DNA from 4 places in the Lentzea sp. NPDC003310 genome. Region 3 is predicted to be linked to each of the others. Evidence: riboswitches for the same ligand, from Rfam matches in the RefSeq annotation. Region 3 holds a riboswitch; each other region holds the start of a gene.

Region 1 (3,179 bases), on a different contig from region 3:
CCACCTCGGCGACGGTGAAGTCGAACTCGACCTGGGACTCCTGCGACAGGGCCGCGAGGTCGCGGGCGACGTGCTGTCGCTTGTGGACGGCGACGCCGTCGAGCAGCACGGCGCCCACGTCCGGTTTCAGGGCGCGGTAGACGCAGCGCAACGTCGTGGACTTACCGCTGCCGTTCGGGCCGACGATCCCGACGACCTCGTCCTCGGCGTGCAGCGTGATGTCCGTGATGATGCCGCGGACGGTGACCTGCTCGATGTCGACGCGCATCAACGTCCTCCGAACACGTAGCTCTTGCGGCGCATGAGGAAGATGAAGCACGGCACGCCGATCGCGGCCGTGATGACGCCGAGCGGGAGCTCCTCGGGTGCCGCGAGCATCCGCGCGGCCACGTCGACCCACACCATGAACGACGCCCCGGCCAGGGGCGCGAGCGGGAGGACCTTGCGGTGGTCCGCGCCCACGACCATGCGGGTGAGGTGGGGCAGCATCAGCCCGACGAAGCCCACCGCGCCGCTGACGGCCACGAGCACGCCGGTGATGCCGGCGGTCACGACGAAGAGGTGCGTGCGGAACCGGTTGACGGGCACGCCGAGCGTCGTCGCGGTCTCGTCGCCCATCGCCAGCGCGTTCAGCTGCCGGGCTCTGGTCATCAGGTAGGCGATGCCCAGCACCGTCACGGCGGCGGCGATCGGCAGTGCCGTCCACGTCGCGCCACCGAGGCTGCCGAGTAGCCAGAACATGGCCGCCCGCGCCGCCTCCCCGTGCGGCGCCTGGAACACCAGCAGCATCGCCACGGCGGAGAACCCGTACGCCAGCGCGGTCCCGGTCAGCACCAGCCGCAGCGGTGTGAGCCCTCGGCTCGTGCGCGCGGTGATGTAGACCAGGGCCGTGGCGCCGAGTCCGGTGGCGAACGCGCCGACCGACAGCGCGTAGACCCCGAGGCCGGACAGGATCCCCATCGTCGCCACGGCCGTCGCGCCGACGCTCGCGCCCGAGGAGATGCCGAGCACGTACGGGTCGGCGAGCGCGTTGCGAACCATCGCCTGGATCGCGACGCCGACCGCGCTCAGTCCCGCGCCCACGACGGCGGCGAGCAGGACGCGGGGCAGCCGGATGTCCCAGACGATGTGGTACTGCCCGGCGAGGTGGGCGGGGACGGTGCCGCCGGTCAGCGCCTCCCACAGCAGCTCGGTGGTGACACCGAACGGCACGGAGACGGGGCCGAGCGCCACGCCGGCCACGATGCTGACGACGAGCACGCCCACGAGCGCGCTGATCTTGGAGATCACTTGGTCCTTCCCGCAGTCCACGGCGGAATCGGAGTTCCTGGGGCATCGCACGCGGGTGTTCGGGCTCGTCCCCCGGCTCGGGGGACCTACCGTTGCGGGTCAGCGCCGGACTCAGACCGGTCTTCCCCCACGCACGACTTCAGTGACCCTACCTGCGAAAACAGAAAGTTCGGAAATTTCTCGGGTGTGATGTCGATCCGGCACCGCGCCCGTTCGACCTGTGGACGACACCGAACGAGAGACATCCAGGGAGACACACCGTGAAGTACATGCTGATCATGCGCGCCACCGACGAGGCCTTCGCCAACATGGGCGAGTTCGACTTCGACAAGATGCTGGAGGAGGTCGGCGCGTACAACGAGGAGCTGATCCGCGCCGGCGTGCTGCTCGCCGCGGAGGGGCTCTCCGACACCTCCGAGGGCGTCGTCGTCGACTACTCGCAGGAGCCGCCGGTCGTCACGGACGGCCCGTACGGCGAGACCAAGGAGCTGTTCAACGGCTTCTACCTGCTCAACGTGTCCTCGATCCAGGAGGCGGTCGAGTGGGCGAAGCGGATGCCGATGACCGGCCCCGGCTTCAAGACCGAGATCCGGCGCGTGCCGACCATCGACGAGTTCCCGCAGGACAACGAGTGGATCCAGAAGGAGCGCGCGTGGCGTGAGGCCAACGGCCAGCTCTGACGCACCTCCGGAAACACCAAGGCCCCGGTCGACTCGACCGGGGCCTTAGTACGTGCCTTGGAGAACTCAGCCCGTGCGCACGTTCGACGACACGAGCGCCGCGAGCCGGTCACCGATCGCGTAGGTCGCGCCCGGCGACTGGTGGTCGCGCGTCGCCAGGTCGAACGCCACGGAGGCCTCGATCCGGCGCGACGCCTCGTGCTCGCCCAGGTGGTCGAGCAGCAGCGCCACCGACAGCACGGCGGCCGTCGGGTCGGCGATGCCCTGGCCCGCGATGTCGGGTGCCGACCCGTGGACCGGCTCGAACATCGACGGGTTGCGGCGCGTGACGTCCATGTTCCCGGACGCGGCCAGGCCGATGCCGCCCGTGACGGCGGCGGCGAGGTCGGTCAGGATGTCGCCGAACAGGTTGTCCGTGACGATCACGTCGTAGCGGCCCGGGTCGGTGACCATGTGGATGGTCGCCGCGTCCACGTGCTGGTAGGCCACGGTGACGTCCGGGTGCTGCAGCGAGACCTCCTCCACCACGCGCGACCACAACGAGCCGGCGTGCGTGAGGACGTTCGTCTTGTGCACCAGCGTCAGGTGCCGGCGCTGGCGGTTCGAGGCACGCGCGAAGGCGTCCCTGACCACGCGCTCGACGCCGAACGAGGTGTTCAGCGAGACCTCGGTGGCGATCTCGTGCGGCGTGTCCTTGCGGAGCAGGCCGCCGTTGCCCGCGTACGGGCCCTCGGTGCCCTCGCGCACCACCACCATGTCGATCTCCGGCGGGTCCGCGAGCGGGCTGCGGACACCGGGGTAGAGACGAGCAGGGCGGAGGTTCACGTGGTGGTCGAGTTCGAAGCGCAGCCTGAGCAACAGGCCCCGCTCCAGGATTCCGCTCGGCACCGACGGGTCGCCGACCGCGCCGAGCAGGATCGCGTCGTGCTGGCGAAGCTCCCCCAGCACCGACTCGGGCAACAACTCTCCCGTGGCGTGCCAGCGCGCCGCGCCGAGGTCGTAGCGAGTGATCTCGGCCGCCGGAACGACCTCACCGAGGACCTTCAGGGCCTCAGCGATGACCTCGGGCCCGATCCCGTCTCCTGGGATCACTGCGAGCCGCATCCACACACCTCCCAGGTGTCAGTCCCCAATTGGTGGGACTATTTTCCTCACGCGAAAGGCTACCGGCATCGCGGCCGTCCGCCGCATGCCGGACACCCCATCGGG
Region 2 (3,179 bases), on a different contig from region 3:
TGACCGTGTGCGGCGACGAGGTGGACGGGCTGAACAAGCCGCTGCCCGAGCCGTACCTGAAGGCGGCGCGGCTGCTCGGGGTGGACGCGGCCGAGTGCGTCGCTGTCGAGGACTCGCCGACCGGGGTGGCCGCCGCGGTGGCGGCGGGGTGCACGGTGCTGGTCGTGCCGTGCGACGTCGCGGTGGAGGCGGGGGAGCGGCGGATCTTCCGCGACTCCCTCGTGGGCGTCGACCTCGAGGTGCTGAAGGCGCTCTAGACCCGCCGCCAGCCGAGCCTGCCGTCACGCACCTCGGGCACGTAGACGGAGGTCGTGAAGAACTTCGCCGCGTCCGCGTGTCCGCGCAGAGCCGGTGCGCCGGTGTCGAGGGAGTCCGCGATGTCGGTGAGCATCGCGGTCAGGCTCGGCCAGAGCGACGGCAGCCTGCTGCCCTCGTCCACGTCCCACGCGCGGACGCACCCGGACTCCGGACCCGGACGTTCGTCGACGAACAGGTAGTCGCCCATGTCATCCGCGGCGATCGGGACGAACTCCGGCAGGAAGACTCCCGACGTCGCGCCGGCCGGTTCCGTCTCGACTTCGAGGTGCGTGCTCTTCCTGTTTCGCGTTCGCTGCGAATCTTCTGGGGACAACGGGGTGTACCGCGCTGGAATCAGGTTCTCCGCACCGGTGAGGCGCCAGAGGCCGGTGGTCGCCGGATCGGCCGTGATCTGGTCGAAGGTGCGGGATGCGTTGACGCGCAACCAGTTGTGGATGCGTTCCCACGGTTGAACACCGTTCCCCGTCATCCCGACATGATGTCGCGCCGGAGGCGGGGTGGCCTCGCGGCCACCCCGCACCGTCAAGCGACGACTGCCTTCTCGACGGACTTCGCCCTGCGCGTGGCCGGGTCGACCAGCAGGCCGAACACCACGCCGATGCCCACGTAGAGCGTGGCCAGCTGCGCGAGCGAGCTGAGGCGGAACTGCCACAGCACGGTCACCGGCATGTCCGCGGGGATCGTGTCCGGCGGCGCGGGGAACGCCAGCAGCACCACCGCGCCGGCCGCGACCACCGCGAGCAGCACGGCCGTCGCCCGCACCGGTGCGGACTGCTCGCGCAGCCGCTCGGCGAGCCACGACGCGCCCCACACGATCACCAGGCCGGCCACCACCACGCCCAGGTACAGGGCGGTGCGGTAGTTCACCGTCTCCGGGTCGCCCACCGCGGGCGGGTTGGCCGGGTACTTGAGCCACGGCAGCAGCGCGACGGCGCCGAAGACCGCGGCACCGAACGCGACGCTGCGCGTGAACGGCGTGCTGCCGGTGAACCAGCGCTTCGACAGCGCGTAGGCCGTGGCGAACACCAGGCCCACCGCGATGCCGACGATCACCACGCCGAGCATGCCGCCCACGACCTGGGCGCCGCGGCTGACGAGCTCTTCCCCGCCGCCGTGGGAGTGGCCGGTCTCTTCACCGGCGGGTGCGCGAGCCTCCTCGACCGCGAGCGCGGCCCGGATCGGGATCTCGGTCACCAGGAGCTGCACCAGCGCGGACGCGACGCCGGCGATGCCGCCGGCCGCGATGCCGCGCAGTGCGATGGACTTGTAGGTCGTCATCCGCGTGGTCAGTGGCAGGGGACGCCGAGAGCGTGGCGGCCGTCGTGGAAGAACTCGTGCAGCAACTCGGAACCCGCGCCGAGCGCGAGGCCGTTCTCCTGCAGGACCAGGTAGGTGACGATCAGGCCGAGCAGTGAGACGGCGAAGGCCCATTTGGGCACGCGGACGGCGGACAGGCTTGCTGCGGGGCTCGTCATGACGGGCTCCTCCATACCTCGTGGAAGGTCAACTCTCCTTGCGGCGCCGCAGCCGGTCTCCTGACTCCCGGATCAACGCTGCCCCCGCGTCTTCCCAGTTCCGGCGGGAACCAGTGACGTGCTCGGCGGGGATCGCTTCCCGGTCACAGTGGCGAGGACCGCGCCGGATTTCCACCGGCTTCCCGTCACTGCGGCGCGTGCACCGTAAGTTGAGCGGCCCGTTAAGCACAACCGGCCATAAGAGTTGTTGCGTTCCTCACTTCACGAGTGGGCAGTCGCCACACTTCCCACCTGCGGCGACGCGGTAGTAAAGACAACAGCTCCGGCGCCGGAACCCGAGTTCGCCGGGGAAGCTCAGGAATTCTCCGGCTTCTTCGAACGGCGGCGCGCTCATGAGCCGTTCGCCCCGTTCTTCCGCTTCCTCCGCCGTGAGCATGCGTGCGCGCACAACCATTTTCAGCGCGCCCGCGACGTTCGACATCGCGTTGCCCCACAGCAGTCCGCGCGCCACGGGCGTGACGGACTGGATGGCCTCCACGACCGGTGCGAGTGCCTCGGCCGGTGGCGGCCCCAGGCGTGGCTGGTCGATGCGCACGCTCAGGCCGTTCGCCGGGTGGTGGTGCCACCAGAGGTTCTCGGGGCGGACGTCGATCGGGATGTTCGCGGCCGTGAGCGGGCTGAGCAGGCGGGCGGTGTAGCTGAGGAAGAACAGGCTGGCGGCGACGCGTGGTTCGTCGGCTTTGTACCGGATCGCGATGGCGTCGATGGTGGTCTTGAGGGCGGGGCCGTCGAGAAGTGCCGTTCCCGGCAGCCAGAAGTCGTCGGGGCGGCCCACGTCGAGGGCGAAGAACGGGTTGATGCCGCGCACCCGGCGCAGCGCTGCGAGGACCTCCGCGAACTCCGACACGGAAGTTCACGCTACCGGGTGTCCATGCAGGACAGATCACGTCCACCGCCTGGGACAGATGTGACCGCGGTGTGGACCGGGGTCGCCGGGATGGGAGGATGTGGAGCCGTGAAGACCTTCGATTCCCTGTTCGCAGAGCTGACCGAACGAGCCGCCACCAAGCCGGAGGGATCCGGCACCGTCGCCGCGCTCGAGGCCGGGGTCCATGCGCAGGGCAAGAAGGTCCTGGAGGAGGCGGGCGAGGTCTGGATCGCCGCCGAGTACGAGTCCGACGAGAAGCTCTCCGAAGAGATCTCGCAGCTGCTCTACCGCCTCCAGGTGCTCATGCTGGGCCGTGGGCTCACCCTCGAAGACGTGTACAAGTACCTCTGACGGAAAAGACTTCGACATGCTGCGCGTTGCAGTCCCGAACAAGGGCGCGCTCGCCGAACGCGCCTCCGCCATGCTCACCGAGGCCGGCTACCGGCAGCGGCACGAGC
Region 3 (3,179 bases):
TCGCCGTCCTTCGACTTCGAGTGGTCGACGAACAACGAGCCGGGCGCCTCGCCCCAGTGCTCCTGCATCGACTCGCGGAAGTCGTCCGGCAGAGTCTCGTAGAACTCGCGGTAGTCGGCCGCGGCGATGCGGATCGGGTTGCTCTCGAACTGCTCCTGCGTGAGCCAGTCGGCGTCCTGGCCGCCGGCGGCGATCAGCGCGTGGATCAGCTTGTCGCCGTCGAGCTCGTCGACGCCGGGCAGCTCGTCGCCGATGTCGTACCCGTGCTCCCGCATGGCCTTGAGCAGCCGGACGGTCGACGCGGGCGTGTCGAGGCCGACCGCGTTGCCGATGCGCGAGTGCTTCGTCGGGTAGGCCGACAGCATCACGACGACCTTGCGGTCCTTGGTCGGGATGTGCCGCAACCGCCCGTGCCGCACCGCGATGCCCGCAACGCGCAGCGCCCGCTCGGGGTCGGCGACGTAGACGGTGAGCCCGTCCTCGTCGATCTCCTTGAAGGAGAACGGGACCGTGATGATCCGGCCGTCGAACTCGGGGATCGCGACCTGCGTCGCGGTGTCCAAAGGAGACAGACCGTCGTCGTTCTCATCCCACGTGTCGCGGCTCGACGTGAGGCACAACCCCTGCAGGATCGGTACGTCGAGCTCGGCGAGCGCCCCGACGTCCCACGCGTCGTCGTCGCCACCGGCGGACGCCTTGGCGGGGTTCGTCCCACCGGCCGCGAGCACCGTCACGACGAGCGCGTCGGCCTGGCGCAGCGTGTCGAGCAACTCGGGCTCGGCGGTGCGCAGCGAGGAGCAGAAGACCGGCAGTGCCTTGCCGCCCTTGGCCTCGATCGCGTCGCACAGGGCGTGGATGAACGCCGTGTTCCCGGCGACGTGGTGCGCGCGGTAGTAGAGCACCGCGACCGTGGGGCCCTCGGCGTCCGAGGCCTCGCGCTCCAGCACGCCCCACGTCGGCGTGGCCTGCGGTGCCGCGAAGCCGTGGCCGGTCAGCAGCACGGTGTCGGAGAGGAACTTGTGCAGCTCGGTGAGGTTCGCCGGCCCGCCGTGCGCGAGGTAGAGGTGCGCCTCCGCGCACACGCCGCCGGGCACCGTCGACAGCTCCATCAACGCCGCGTCCGGCTGCATCTCACCGCCGAGGACGACGACGGGGAGGCCGTGGGCGAGCAGCCAGTCGAGGCCCTCCTCCCACATCCGGCGGCCGCCGAGGATGCGCACGAGCACGAGGTCGACGCCCTCGACGAGCGCGGGCAGGTCCTCGACGGTGAGTCTCGCGGGGTTGCCGAGGCGGTACTCGGCACCGCTCGCACGCGCCGACAGCAGGTCGGTGTCGGAGGTCGACAGCAGCAGGATCACGCAGGGCTCCATCCCTCGTGGGGTCCTCGCCCCAGGTTGCGGGTCACGGCCGAAGCAGAGTTCCTGACTCCCAGCGGTGCTGGTCACAGTGGCGGGACCGCGCCGGATTCGCACCGGCTTCCTCCTGCGCTTCGTCGTTCGGGCTCACCCTAACCGGCGGGTTACAGTCCGACCTATGCGTAGTCACCCGGATGCCTGCCCCGGCGCCGTCGAGCTGCACCAGGCAGCCGACGGCGGGCTGGCGCGCATCCGGGTGCCCGGCGGCACTCTTTCCGCTGCTCAGTGGGACGTCGTGCGGGTCGCGGCCGCCGAGCTCGGAAACGGTTCAGTGGAACTGACTTCGCGGGCGAACCTCCAGATCAGGGGACTCGCGGACGGCGTGGAACTGGGCGCGCGGCTGGCCGCGGCGGGCCTGCTGCCGTCGGCCACGCACGAGCGGATGCGCAACATCATCGCGGCGCCGCTGGAGGACAACCAGGAGCTCGTCGACGAGATCGACGCGGCCCTGTGCGCGGACCCCCTGCTGGCCGCGCTGCCGGGCCGTTTCCTGCTCACGGTCGGGCACTCGGTGAGCGGCCTCGGCGGGGACTTCGGGCTGGTCAGCGACGCGGACGGCGGCTTCGTCCTGCTGCTCGCGGGCCGCGACACCGGCGTCCGCGTGACCGACCCGGTGGCCGCCGTCCTGTCCGCCGCCCGCCTCTTCCAGCGGCTGCGCGGCGCGGCCTGGCGCCTGTCCGAAGTGGACGACGGTGTGCGAAAGATCACCGCGCACTTCGGCGCCTCCGATGCCCCGCGCGTCACGCCCGCTGTGACCCCTGTCGCACCTTCACCGTTGACCCCGGGAGTTCCGCTCGGCCGCCTCGACGCCGCGCAGCTTCCCGGCGTCGCGCTCCGCCTCACGCCGTGGCGCAGCCTCGTGGTGCCCGCCGGTACCGACACGGCCGGCCTCATCACCGACCCGGCCTCGCCGTGGCACGGCGTGAGCGCCTGCACCGGACGCCCCGGCTGCGCGAAATCGCTGTCCGACGTACGAGCCGACGCACGGGCGTGGCTCGGCACCCCGCACACCCTCCCGGTGCACTGGTCGGGGTGTGCCCGCCGTTGCGGCCGCCCGGCAGGGGAAGTGATCGAGTTCGTCGCGACGGGCGACGGCTACGAGGAGATCCGTTGACGCAGTACATCAAGGACGGGGCTGAGATCTACCGCCAGTCCTTCGCCACCATCCGCGCGGAGTCGGACCTCACCGGGTTCCCCGACGACGTCGCGAAGGTCGTCGTCCGCATGATCCACGCGTGCGGCATGACCGACCTGCCGCAGGACGTCGCGTTCTCGGCGAACGTGGTCCGCGACGCCCGCGCGGCGTTGCGGGCCGGCGCGCCGATCCTGTGCGACGCCAACATGGTCGCGTCCGGCGTGACCCGCCGCCGCCTGCCCGCGGACAACGAGGTCCTCTGCTTCCTCCAGGACCCGCGCACGCCCGAGCTGGCGAAGACGATCGGCAACACGCGCAGCGCCGCCGCCCTGGAACTGCTCGCGGACCGGTTCGACGGTGCCGTGATCGCGATCGGCAACGCCCCCACCGCACTGTTCCACCTTCTTGACCTGATCGCCGCCGGTGCGCCGCGGCCCGCCGCGGTGCTGGGCATCCCGGTCGGGTTCATCGGGGCGGCGGAGTCCAAAGATGCTTTGGCCGCAACGGATCTGGAGCACCTGGTGGTGCGCGGCCGGCGCGGCGGCAGCGCCATGACGGCGGCGGCCATCAACGCGATCGCGAGCGAGGAAGAGTGATGACGGGCAAGCTCTACGGCGTCGGCGTGGGTC
Region 4 (3,179 bases), on a different contig from region 3:
GAGCTTCCACTGCTGCCAGTACAGCGGCACGGAGATGGTGCGGCCCGGCGCGAGGTCGACCAGGCCCTCCTGGAGCTGTTGCGGCGGCACCATTCCCCACCCGAGGCCCGCCACGATCGCCCGCACGTACACCTCCGACGACGGCACGTAGTGGCGGTGCTCCGACGCGCCCCGCCCGCGCGTCAGCGTGCGCACGAACCGGTCCTGCAGGTCGTCGTTGCGGTCGAACACGACGACGGGCGCGTCCGGCAGCCACGACTTGAGCGGGCCTCGCGCATGTCGCTCCACAAAGGACGCGGGAGCCATTGCGGCGTAACGGATCTCGCCGAGCTTGCTCACCGAGCAGCCCGCCACCGGCTCGCGCGAGGACGTCACCGCGGCCATCACCAGGCCCTGCCGCAGCAACGCCGTCGTGTGGTCCTGGTCCTCGCGGTGCAGGTCGAACGAGATCCGCAGCTCCGGCGAGACCCGTTGCAGGGCGGGCAGGAACCACGTGGCGAGCGAGTCGGCGTTGACCGCGATCGGGACCCGCACCACGGCGTCCTCGCCCAGGGCCGCGTCGAGGTCCTGGTCCAGCGCGAGCAGTTGCCGACCATAGCGGACCAGCACCTCGCCGGACGGCGTAAGCCGAACCGGCCGGGCGCGCACCAGCAGCACGCGCCCGGTTCGCTGTTCGAGCGCCTTGATGCGTTGCGAGACAGCGGAAGGGGTGACGTGCAGCGCCGTCGCGGCGGCATCGAACGTGCCCGCGTCGACGACCGCGAGCAGCGTCCGCACCAGGTCCAGGTCCATCACGAGCGCTAATGCTACGTAAGAATCTTTAGCTGGTCTCATCAAGACGGCGTCAATACCGTGGGCCGGGTGACTGACCTGCTGCTCGGCTTCGGCACCATGATGACCCTGATAGTCGCGATCGGCGCGCAGAACGCTTTCGTGCTGCGCCAAGGACTTCGACGCCAGGCGGTCGCCAAGGTCGTCGCCGTGTGCGCGCTGTCGGACGCGATCCTGGTCGCCGTCGGCATCGCCGGGTTCGGAGCACTCGTCCGCGCGGTCCCGCAGGCGATCACGATCGCCGCCGTCGTGGGCGGGATCTTCCTGCTGGGGTACGGGTTCCTGGCCGCGCGCCGCGCGCTGCGGCCGTCCGCGCTGCACACCGGCTCCGAGCCCAGCGGCCGGCCCGTGCTGACCGCGCTCGCGCTCACGTGGCTCAACCCGCACGTCTACCTCGACACGGTGCTGCTGCTCGGGTCGATCGCGGCCGGTCGCTGGCTCTTCGGGATCGGCGCGGTGACGGCGAGCATCACCTGGTTCGTCGCCCTCGGCTTCGGCGCGCGGCTGCTCAGCCCGCTGTTCGCGAAGCCACGCTCGTGGCGCGTCCTCGACGGCCTGATCGCCGCCGTGATGATCACTCTCGGGGTGACCCTGATCGCCGGCTGGTGATCATCACGAGCACCGCCGCGACGGCCAGGGCGCCACACGTCACGGGCGCCGCCGTCCCGACGAAAAGGGACGCCGAAGCGAGCCCCGCGCTGACCAGTGCACCGAAGACGACCCGAGGCCGAAGATCACCCACGTTTCCGACCCTAACCCACGACACGCGCATGTTGGGTGGTGATCCAGACCCCACCACCACATGTAGTATCTGCCGCGCTGGTGGTTCACCGACCCGTTCGGTGAGGCAAGAGGGAACCCGGTGCGAACCCGGGACTGCCCCGCAGCGGTGAGTGGGAACGAAAGCCGTCAACCAAGCACTGGGTCAGCCGACCTGGGAAGCGACGGCCGGTAGGCGTTGGAAGTGCGCCCACGAGTCCGAAGACCTGCCACTGGTGTGCGCGCAAGCCTGCGCGCACGACACGGTGCCCCGAGGGAGGGCGGCTGTGTGCACCGGTGGCGTCGGCCGCCGGCGCGCGCACGCGTTCACCCTCGGCCTGCTCGCGAGGAGAGAGCGTGCCCGACCGCCTTTCAGTGGTCATCGACGAAGCCTGCGCCGACCTGCCCACCGCGTCGGCCGAGGCGGTTCTGGCCGAGACCAAGCGCAACCTCTACCACGGCATCACCGACGACGAGCTCGCGCTCGCGCCGATCATGGCCGCCCGCACGATGGTCGAGCACGACCCGGCCTACTCCTACGTCAGCGCCCGGTTGCTGCTGGACAAGCTGCGTGCCGAGGCCTGCGGAGAACCCCTGTCGCACGCCGAGATGACCGAGCGCTACCCGGCGTACTTCGCGTCGTTCGTGCGTTCCGGCATCGAGTTCGGCCAGCTCGACCCGCGCCTGGAGTCGTTCGACCTGGCCCGCCTGGGCGACGCCCTGAACGCGTCACGGGACCTGAACTTCCAGTTCCTGGGCATGCAGACCCTGTACGACCGCTACTTCCTGCACCACGACGGCCGCCGCTACGAGCTGCCGCAGGCGTTCTTCATGCGCGTCGCCATTGGCCTCGCGCTGGAGGAGGACGACCGCGACGCCCGCGCCATCGAGTTCTACGAGCTGCTGTCGTCGTTCGACTTCATGTGCTCGACCCCGACGTTGTTCAACTCGGGCACCACGCGCCCGCAGCTCTCGTCGTGCTTCCTGACCACCGTCGATGACGACCTCGCGGGGATCTTCCACGGCATCAGCAACAACGCGCTGCTGTCGAAGTTCGCGGGTGGGCTCGGCAACGACTGGACACCCGTGCGCGGGATCGGCGCGCACATCAAGGGGACGAACGGCAAGTCGCAGGGCGTGGTGCCGTTCTTGAAGATCGCGAACGACACGGCGGTGGCCGTGAACCAGGGAGGAAAACGCAAGGGCGCGGTCTGCGCGTACCTCGAGACCTGGCACATCGACGTCGAGGAGTTCCTCGACCTGCGCAAGAACACCGGCGACGAACGCCGCCGCACCCACGACATGAACACCGCGAACTGGGTCCCGGACGAGTTCCTCCGCCGCGTCCGCGCCAACGGCCAGTGGACGCTCTTCTCCCCCGACGAGGTCCCGGACCTGCATGACGCGTTCGGCACCGAGTTCGCCGACAAGTACCGCGCCTACGAGCAGAAGGCGGACAACGGCGAGATCAAGGTCTTCCGCCGGTTGCCGGCCGTCGACCTGTGGCGGCGCATGCTGACCATGCTGTTCGAGACCGGTCACCCGTGGATCACGTTCAAGGACCCGTGCAACCTGCGGTCGCCACAGCA

Evidence for each region. Region 3 has a riboswitch for cobalamin ahead of cobN (cobaltochelatase subunit CobN). Riboswitches for the same ligand answer to the same signal wherever they lie in the genome.
Region 1: another riboswitch for cobalamin. It lies ahead of ABZX02_RS04620 (iron ABC transporter permease); the one in region 3 lies ahead of cobN (cobaltochelatase subunit CobN).
Region 2: another riboswitch for cobalamin. It lies ahead of ABZX02_RS33680 (CbtB-domain containing protein); the one in region 3 lies ahead of cobN (cobaltochelatase subunit CobN).
Region 4: another riboswitch for cobalamin. It lies ahead of ABZX02_RS32705 (ribonucleoside-diphosphate reductase subunit alpha); the one in region 3 lies ahead of cobN (cobaltochelatase subunit CobN).

Annotation. Positions count from the first base shown of each region.
Region 1 is NZ_JBEXNC010000002.1:430,981-434,159, reverse strand. Features, by position in the region: gene ABZX02_RS04625 (ABC transporter ATP-binding protein) at 1-268, opposite strand, end outside; gene ABZX02_RS04620 (iron ABC transporter permease) at 268-1,290, opposite strand; cobalamin riboswitch at 1,323-1,461, opposite strand; gene ABZX02_RS04615 (YciI family protein) at 1,551-1,970, shown strand; gene ABZX02_RS04610 (3-isopropylmalate dehydrogenase) at 2,037-3,074, opposite strand.
Region 2 is NZ_JBEXNC010000018.1:207,395-210,573, forward strand. Features, by position in the region: gene ABZX02_RS33665 (HAD family phosphatase) at 1-257, shown strand, start outside; gene ABZX02_RS33670 (SMI1/KNR4 family protein) at 254-787, opposite strand; gene ABZX02_RS33675 (CbtA family protein) at 841-1,596, opposite strand; gene ABZX02_RS33680 (CbtB-domain containing protein) at 1,605-1,793, opposite strand; cobalamin riboswitch at 1,847-1,979, opposite strand; gene ABZX02_RS33685 ((2Fe-2S)-binding protein) at 2,050-2,700, opposite strand; gene ABZX02_RS33690 (phosphoribosyl-ATP diphosphatase) at 2,809-3,072, shown strand; gene hisG (ATP phosphoribosyltransferase) at 3,089-3,179, shown strand, end outside.
Region 3 is NZ_JBEXNC010000013.1:262,924-266,102, reverse strand. Features, by position in the region: gene cobN (cobaltochelatase subunit CobN) at 1-1,358, opposite strand, end outside; cobalamin riboswitch at 1,394-1,525, opposite strand; gene ABZX02_RS27555 (hypothetical protein) at 1,534-2,529, shown strand; gene ABZX02_RS27550 (precorrin-8X methylmutase) at 2,526-3,146, shown strand; gene ABZX02_RS27545 (precorrin-2 C(20)-methyltransferase) at 3,146-3,179, shown strand, end outside.
Region 4 is NZ_JBEXNC010000018.1:11,100-14,278, reverse strand. Features, by position in the region: gene ABZX02_RS32715 (LysR family transcriptional regulator ArgP) at 1-792, opposite strand, end outside; gene ABZX02_RS32710 (LysE family transporter) at 892-1,440, shown strand; cobalamin riboswitch at 1,638-1,840, shown strand; gene ABZX02_RS32705 (ribonucleoside-diphosphate reductase subunit alpha) at 1,948-3,179, shown strand, end outside.